One region of the Bradyrhizobium sp. 1(2017) genome, then DNA from elsewhere that is predicted to be linked to it. Evidence: predicted binding sites of a transcription regulator. Region 1 holds the regulator's gene; the other holds the start of a gene.
What was found. Region 1 encodes PhoB, which activates phosphate uptake and scavenging genes when phosphate is short. Its sites were predicted from a motif close to TGTCATNNANCTGTCAT; they were not measured.
Positions count from the first base shown of each region.

Region 2: the regulator PhoB is predicted to act here: its motif matches at 2,680-2,696, upstream of HAP40_RS32945 (YdcH family protein).

Region 1 is NZ_CP050022.2:7,512,361-7,516,771, reverse strand. It holds gene pstA (phosphate ABC transporter permease PstA) at 1-517, shown strand, start outside; gene pstB (phosphate ABC transporter ATP-binding protein PstB) at 514-1,335, shown strand; gene phoU (phosphate signaling complex protein PhoU) at 1,347-2,063, shown strand; gene phoB (phosphate regulon transcriptional regulator PhoB) at 2,086-2,793, shown strand; gene HAP40_RS35625 (GcrA family cell cycle regulator) at 3,038-3,550, opposite strand; gene HAP40_RS35620 (aspartate aminotransferase family protein) at 4,021-4,411, shown strand, end outside.
Region 2 is NZ_CP050022.2:6,944,714-6,949,124, reverse strand. It holds gene HAP40_RS32975 (5-(carboxyamino)imidazole ribonucleotide synthase) at 1-206, opposite strand, end outside; gene purE (5-(carboxyamino)imidazole ribonucleotide mutase) at 203-691, opposite strand; gene HAP40_RS32965 (GGDEF domain-containing protein) at 833-1,543, shown strand; gene HAP40_RS32960 (hypothetical protein) at 1,546-1,797, opposite strand; gene HAP40_RS32955 (hypothetical protein) at 1,880-2,098, opposite strand; gene HAP40_RS32950 (YdcH family protein) at 2,248-2,454, opposite strand; gene HAP40_RS32945 (YdcH family protein) at 2,783-2,965, shown strand; gene HAP40_RS32940 (NAD(P)/FAD-dependent oxidoreductase) at 3,138-4,241, opposite strand.

The DNA of each region.
Region 1 (4,411 bases):
CGACATCCTCCTGTCGGCGCCCTCGATCATCATCGGCCTGTTCATCTATGGCGCCGTGGTGGTGCCGATGCGCGGCTTCTCGGCCATCGCCGGCGCGCTGGCGCTCGCCGTGATCGTGATCCCGGTCGTGGTGCGCACCACCGAAGACATGCTGCTGCTGGTGCCGAACCCGCTGCGCGAGGCGGCCTCCGCGCTCGGCCTGCCGCGCTCGCTGGTGATCAAGCGCATCGCCTATCGTGCCGCGCGTTCAGGCCTCATCACCGGCGTGCTGCTGGCGACGGCCCGCGTCGCGGGCGAGACCGCGCCGCTGTTGTTCACGGCGCTGTCGAACCAGTTCTTCAGTCTCGGCCTGAACAAGACGATGGCGAACCTGCCGGTCACCATCAATAACTTCGTGCAGAGCCCCTACGAATATTGGAAGCAACTCGCCTGGAGCGGCGCGCTGCTCATTACCCTGACCGTGCTTGCCTTGAACATTGGCGCGCGCATCCTTGGCGCCGAGAGGACCGCAAAATGAGTGAAATGTCTGTTTCCGTAAGTGCGCCGACCGTTCATCCCGGCTCGCAGCCGCTGCCCGAGGCCCCTGCCAAGGTCACCGTGCGCAATCTCAATTTCTATTACGGCGAGCATCACGCGCTGAAGAACATCAATCTGACGCTCGGCACCAACCGCGTCACGGCCTTCATCGGCCCATCGGGCTGCGGCAAGTCGACCCTGCTGCGCATCTTCAACCGGATGTACGATCTCTATCCGGGCCAGCGCGCCGCCGGCCAGCTTTTGCTCGACCAGACCAACATCCTCGATCCCAAGCTGGACCTCAATCTGCTGCGCGCCCGTGTCGGCATGGTGTTCCAGAAGCCGACGCCGTTCCCGATGACGATCTACGAGAACATCGCCTTCGGCATCCGCCTCTACGAGAAGATCTCGAAGTCGGAGATGGACGACCGCGTCGAGAAGGCGCTGCGCGGCGGCGCGTTGTGGAACGAGGTCAAGGACAAGCTCAACGCCTCCGGCCTGTCGCTCTCCGGCGGCCAGCAACAGCGCCTCTGCATTGCCCGCACGGTCGCGGTGCGGCCCGAGGTGATCCTGTTCGACGAGCCCTGCTCGGCGCTCGATCCGATCTCGACTGCCAAGGTCGAGGAGCTGATCCAGGAATTGTCCGAGAATTACACGATCGCGATCGTCACCCACAACATGCAGCAGGCGGCACGCGTCTCCGACAAGACCGCCTTCATGTATCTGGGCGAGCTGATCGAGTTCGACGACACCAGCAAGATCTTCACGTCGCCGACCGATCGGCGCACGCAGGATTACATCACCGGCCGGTTCGGCTGAGGAGACGGGACATGGGTTCTGAACATACCGCAAAGGCCTTCGACACCGACCTCCAGGAGCTCACCCGCCTGGTCGCAGAGATGGGCGGCATCGCCGAGCGCATGATCGTCGATTCCGTCGACGCGCTGATCCGCCGCGATGTCGCGCTCGGCCAGCGCGTCGTCACCATCGACGCCGAGCTCGATGCGCTGCAGAAGCGCATCGAGGAGCGCGCCGTGCTCACCATCGCCCGGCGCCAGCCGATGGCGGTGGATTTGCGCGAGATCGTCGGCGCCATGCGCGTCGCGACCGATCTCGAGCGCATCGGCGACCTCGCCAAGAACATGGGCAAGCGCGTCGCGGCGCTGGAGACGGACTTCCATCCGCTGAAACTGTTCCGCGGCCTCGAGCACATGACCGATCTCGTGCAGCAGCAGGTCAAGTCGGTGCTGGACGCCTATGCCGCGCACGACCTGCCGGCGGCGATGGCGGTGTGGAAGGGCGACGAGGAAGTCGATGCCATCTGCACCTCGCTGTTCCGCGAGCTCCTCACCTACATGATGGAGGATCCGCGCAACATTTCGTTCTGCATCCATCTGATGTTCTGCGCCAAGAATATCGAGCGGATCGGCGATCACGCCACCAACATCGCCGAGACCGTGTTCTACATGATCGAGGGGCAGGCGATCACCGACAAGCGGCCGAAGGGCGACATGACGACCTTCGCCACGACGGTCCCGAATACCTGATTGCTTAAGGAGCGACGACCACATGGGCGCACGCATTATGGTGGTTGAAGACGAGGAAGCTCTCACCGAGCTTCTGCGTTACAACCTCGAAGGCGACGGCTATGACGTGGAGACGGTGATGCGCGGCGACGACGCCGACACCCGCCTCAAGGAACACATCCCCGATCTGATCGTGCTCGACTGGATGCTGCCGGGGCTATCGGGCATCGAGCTGTGCCGGCGGTTGCGCACCCGTCCCGAGACCAAGCAGCTTCCTATCATCATGCTCACCGCGCGTGGCGAGGAGAGCGAGCGGGTGCGGGGGCTCGCGACCGGCGCCGACGACTACATCGTCAAGCCGTTCTCGGTGCCGGAGCTGCTGGCGCGCGTGAAGGGCCTTCTGCGGCGGGCAAGCCCGGAGCGGCTGGCCACCGTGCTCGCCTATGGCGACATCGAGCTCGACCGCGACAAGCGCCGCGTGGCGCGCTCGGGCCGGCCGATCGATCTCGGCCCGACCGAATATCGCCTGCTTGAGTTCTTCCTGGAGCATCCCGGCCGCGTGTTCTCGCGCGAGCAGCTGCTCGACAGCGTCTGGGGCCGCGACATCTACATCGACGAACGCACCGTCGACGTCCACATCGGCCGCCTGCGCAAGCTGCTCAATCTCGGCCGCGAGCAGGACCCGATCCGCACCGTTCGCGGCGCAGGCTATGCGCTCGATGATCGGTTCGCGAAGGCCGAGCAGACGTAAGGTTTACGAGCTTTTGGTTGGCAGCTGTGTCCACAATCTCAGCTGTCGTCCCGGGGCGCGCGCTGCGCGAGCCCGGGACCCACAACCACAGGACGTGGCTTGACGAAGACTCGGAGTGACCATCTCGCGCAACAATTGCGCGCCTTGTGGTTATGGATCCCCGCGTTCGCGGGGATGGCACCGAGGAGTTGGAGCCGTCATCGTGTGACGGCTGCAGTCTTGTCGATCAGAGAATTGCTCTAACTCACCGCGTGCTCGGCTTGGCCGGTGCACGCCGGCGATCGGCGGCCGGCTGATAGGCGACGCGCGAGTGCTGGGCGCAGTAGGGCAGGCCGGACAACGCCTTGCCGCCGCAGAAGAAGAAGTCCGGGCTCGAGGGATCGCCGACCGGCCAGTGGCAGGTCGCCTCGTTCAATTCCAGCAGCGACAGCCGCTGGCTCATCGGCACCACGTTGTCGTAGGTGACGGGCTCGGCCTCAACCTCGACCTCGAAGGCTTGGGCCAGCGCGGTGTTGCCGCGCGAGATCGGACGGGTCACTCGCATCATATGCTGCGCCGGGCGCGCCTTGCGCGGCCGGGGCGCGGCAGACGACGGACTCTTGGCGCGGCCGGACAGGCCGAGCCTGTGGACTTTGCCGATCACGGCATTGCGGGTCACATTGCCGAGCTCGGCCGCGATCTGGCTGGCCGAAAGTCCGGCCTCCCAGAGCTTTTTCAGCTGCTCGACGCGATCGTCGGACCAGGTCAAAACCGTCATTGCACCCTTTCCCTCGCTGCCAGGCCAGCCATCCTGGGGCCTCACAGCGAATGCCTAAGCCTTGAAAAACCCGTGCCGCCAGAATCCCTTAAGGCTCGCCGGGCGCGTGACTAACGCCCGAACGTTTACGCCGGTACATGAGGACTCTTGGGATCAGAACCGCTGCACGAGATGTCGTATCTGACAGGCCAAACGCTACAATATGGCGTGACTCCCGCGCAAGAGTCCGCCGACTCGCTTCCACATGTTCCGTGGTGAAAACCCCGCAAAATCGGCACCGCAAGACTACGGATTCAGCGTTTCGCCAGGCTTTCCGGGCGGCATTGACACCCGTCTTGCCAGGCATAAGATAGTGACGCGTGCCGCCCTTAAAAGGCGGCACGTTTCGTTTTCCGGACCGGTCGATGGTGCGCTGCGCAAGGCATGCCAGGCAGGTCTCAACGTCCAAATTCAACATCCAAGTGATGATCATGACCAACAGCGCCGCGCCGCATCTGCTTCCCGTTTTTGCCAGGGCCGACCTTGGTTTCGAGCGCGGCGAGGGCTGCTGGCTGATTGCGACCAATGGCGATCGCTATCTCGATTTCACGTCGGGTGTTGCGGTGAACGCGCTCGGCCATTGTCATCCGGCGCTGGTCAAGGCCTTGCAGGAGCAGGCGACGAAGCTCTGGCACATGTCGAACCTGTTCCAGAGCCCGGACGGCGAGAAGCTCGCTGCGCGTCTGTGCCATGAGAGCTTTGCCGACTTCGTTTTCTTCTGCAATTCCGGTGCGGAGGCGCTGGAAGGTGTGGTCAAGCTGGTCCGCCATCATCACTTCTCCAAGGGCCATCCGGAACGTTATCGCATCATCACCTTCGAAG
Region 2 (4,411 bases), 570 kb from region 1:
AGCTCGAGCGCCTCGACATCGGCATATTCGGCGCAGGTCGCGTTCAAGACCACGTCGAAGGCCGGCGAATCCGGATCGGGCGAGAACACCTGGCAGCGCAGCCCGAGCCGCGCCGCGGCCATCGCCAGCATCCGGCCGAGTTGTCCGCCGCCGAGGATTCCGATGGTGTCACCGGGCTTCAGCGTCACCTGCTTGGCGTCGCTCACGCCTTGTCCTCCGGACGTTCAGCAACCGCCTCGGTCTGCGCCTTGCGCCAGGCGGCAAGCCGATTCGACAGCGCGGGGTCGGACAGCGCCAGCACGGACGCTGCCAGCAGCGCCGCGTTGGTGGCGCCGGCCTTGCCGATGGCGAGGGTGCCGACCGGGATGCCTGCGGGCATCTGGACGATCGAATACAGCGAATCGAGCCCCTTGAGGGTCTTCGATTCGACGGGCACGCCGAACACCGGCAGTTCCGTCAGCGCCGCCGCCATGCCTGGCAGATGCGCGGCGCCGCCGGCGCCGGCGATGATGACCTTGTAACCGGCCGCCTTGGCGCCCTTGGCGAAGGCGAACAGGCGGTCGGGGGTGCGGTGGGCCGAAACGATGCGGGTGTCGGCGGCAACGCCGAGCGCGGCAAGCGTATCGGCGGCATGCCGCATCGTGTCCCAGTCCGACTGGCTTCCCATGATGATGGCGATCGGCGCGGTCATGACGTCAATTGTGCTCGGAAAACAGAAAGATAGGCCAGATTAACGGTTCCGGCCGGTGGCTCGCAAGGCGGTGGCAAGGAGAAGGGAATGCACTATCCTGTCTTGGTGAATCCCCGCAAGCCTTCATTGAGCAGGATGCCCATGAAGAAACCAAAAAGGGCGCGTGCTGCGAAGGCCAAAATGGGCCGGAAGACCAGCGCCAGGCGTCCCGAAGCCGGCCCCAAGCGTCCCGCCAGGCCGCGGCAGCGCCGTACGCCGGCCGATGGCGCGACCGACACGCTCAAGGCGACGATCCGCGGCTTGCGGAGCAAGCTGAAGGCGGCAGAGCGGCGGGTCGCGGAACTCGAGGCGGCCGCCGACACCGATTTCCTGCTCGAGATTCCGAACCGGCGCGGTTTCGAGCGCGAGCTCAGCCGCGCCATCGCCTACATGAAGCGCTACCGCGCCAGCGGCGCGCTGATCGTGCTCGACGTCGATCGGCTGAAGCCGATCAACGATTCCTTTGGACATGCCGCCGGCGACGAGGTGCTCAAGGCGATTGCTGCGACGCTGATGCGGCAGGTCCGCGCCTCGGACGTGGTCGGCCGTCTTGGCGGCGACGAGTTCGCGCTGCTGCTGTGGAATCTCAGCGAGACCGATGCCAAGGCGAAAGCCGCCATCTTCGAGCAGGCCATCGACGACTTGTCTTTCACCTTTCGGGACCACCGGGTGACGGCGGGCGCCTCCGCCGGCGTCGCGCTGCTGGGAGCGCAGTCCGACGCGGGTCGCGCCCTGGAGGAGGCCGATGCCGCCATGTATGTGCGCAAGGCGCACCGGCGGCACGAGCCGCGGATCAGGCTGGTTGGCGACTGAACCTACAGCGTGGCGAGATCGTCCGGCACGTTGCCGAATTTGCGCAGCAGCGTGGCGTCGCCGAACTCGCCAGTCATGGGATCGCCGCTGCGGCTGAACGCCACCGCGCCGATGTTGCCCGCGCCGCGCGACAAGATCTCGGCGCGCCGCAACGCGGCCGTCGAGCTCTGGCACTCCTCGGCGGTGCCCGCGACAGGCGAGCCATCTGCATCGATCAGAAAAGGCATTGCAACGTAATAGGTCACATCGGACATGGCGTTGCTCCGGGTGGGGGTATGATCCGGCTTTCCGGATCATGGTCAAACGGCAACCTCAGCGCGATTTGCGTTTGAGAGCTCAGGCGGCGCTGCTCTTGCTCCGCATCTTGCTGTGCGAGGTCTCCGGAATGCAGCCGGCCGATATCGCCGCCTGCAACTCCTCCAGTTCGGCTTCCAGATATTCGTTGGCCATGATCAGCGCCTTGATGGTGCTGCGCAGATTGCCGTCGCACATCGCGATAGCCTGATCGCAGGCTTGTTCATAATGGCTGTTGTCGAGAAGGGCGGTGGCTGACATCTGCGTTGTCCTTCTGGCTTGTATCGGTGGTTGCCCGTTGGCGCTTCCGCTGGCGTTTTTCTGGGCGCCGGGATGTCACGAATGTTCCTATTTTGTTCTTTTCGAGTCAAGCGGATTCGGATGTGGCGAGCCGCCGCGAAAGACTTGGCTCAGGCAATGATGTCGGGCGTGATCTGGTCTTCGATGAACGCGATGCGATCGCGCAACAACAGCTTGCGCTTCTTCAGCCGCTGTAACCGCAATAGGTCGGGGGCTGGCGATTGATGCAGTGCATCGATCGCCGCATCGAGATCTCGGTGTTCCTGCTGCAACCGGGTGAGCTCCGTTTCGAGCTCACGCTCGTCTTCATTGGTCATGTCTGCGGTGGCCGAAAACCGGTAGGCGTGAGATCTGGGCTGTGGATGCCCTGTGGAAATTATCGTCCTTGTGCGGCGTGACCGCAAGCGATCTGCGGTTCTCGTCCGCCGGTCTCCCGCAACATATTTCTGCGGGTCGCCGCGGCGCTCCGCAAGCGCATTGATATCATGGATTTTTCCCGAGCGGTTCCGTACTCACGCTTCGTTACATATGAATTTTCAAAAATGAAGCTGCAATGACGGATACCCATCGACAGAACGAATCGGTGATGTAGACTTCGCCGTCCGGATCGAATCCTGAGGTTCAGCCCTACCGAGGAGGTTTCGAATGACAATTCAGGCACATCTTGTTGAATTGGAACGGAAGCACAAACTTCTCGAAAACGAATTGCACGAAGCTCTCGTGCACCTTTCAACAGACGACCTGCAAATTGTTGAGTTGAAGCGCCGAAAGTTGATGGTCAAGGACCAGATCGAGCGTCTGAAGCACTCTGGCGACACGCTCCACTAGTACCCCCGTAACAGCGTAGAGTTGACCCTAACCCTTTCACGCAGGGATGAGAGTCTTTGTGCTCGTCCCTGCTGCAAGGGTATGCCCGCGCAGAGCTAATTTGCGCGGGGTAGATTCTTGGTGAACGCGTTTTCTAGATGCGACCCGACAATCTACGTCGCTCGAAAACGCTTCAAACCTTTGCGAGCTCGGCGACGTGATCGGCGATCGCGAGCGACGACGTCAGTCCCGGCGATTCGATACCGAACAAATTGATCAAGCCTGCAACGCCATGATCGCGCGGGCCCTGCATCAGAAAATCCTGCGTGGCCACTGCCGGCGGCACGATCTTCGGACGGATGCCCGAATAGCTCGGCATCAACGCGCCGTCAGGCAGCGTCGGCCAGTATTTGCGGATCGCCGGGTAGAAGCGCTCGGCGCGTGATGGATCGACCTCGTAATCGATCGTCTCGATCCACTCGACGTCGGGGCCGAAGCGGGCCTGCCCTGCCATGTCCAGCGTCAGATGCACCCCCAGCCCGCCGGGCTCCGGCACCGGATAGATCAGGCGCGAGAACGGCGCCCTGGCATTGCAGCTGAAATAGTTTCCCTTGGCGAGATAGGCCGGCGGAATGCGATCCAGCGGCATGCCCTCGATGTTGCGCGCCAGATGCGTTGCCGCGAGCCCCGCGGCGTTGACGAGGAGGCTGCATTGCAGCGTCATCGGCGCCTCGCCGCCAGCCTCGATCTCGATAATCCCGGCTTCCGCCTTGGCGCGCACCAGCGGCGTGTGGAAAGCGAACGCCGCGCCTGCCTCTTCGGCTTCGCCGCGCAGCGAAAGCATGTAGGCGTGGCTGTCGATGATCCCGGTCGACGGCGACAGCAGCGCGGCATCGCAGGCAAGCGCCGGCTCCAGCGCGCGTGCGGCCTCGCCCGGAAGCAGCCGCATGTCGAGCACACCGTTGGCCTCGGCATGCGCCTTGATCGATTGCAGCTTCTCGGTCTCCTTCGCGCTGGTCGCGACGATGAGCTTGCCGCAATTCTTGTGCGGGATGCCGCGCTCGATGCAGTAGCGATAGAGCGCGTGCTTGCCGTCGACGCACATGCGCGCCATCCAGCTGCCGGCGCGGTAGTAGATGCCGGCATGGATCACCTCGCTGTTGCGCGAGGAGGTGATGGTGCCGATGGCCTCGGCTTCCTCGAGCACGATGACCTCGCGCCCGGCCTGCGCGAGCTTTCGAGCCACCGCGAGCCCGACCACGCCGGCTCCGATGACGACGCAGTCGACCCTATCCATGGTTGTGCAGGACGTCCGCTGGAAGCGCCGGTGGCGGCGGGGCGGGAAGCGCGGTTGCGCGGGCTTTTTCCATTAAGAAAACATTTATCATGTCAGGGCAATTGCCGTATTTCGCGTCACATTTTTCCGTTGCACATACAGGCGTTTACCCGATCCAAACCCCTGAAGCC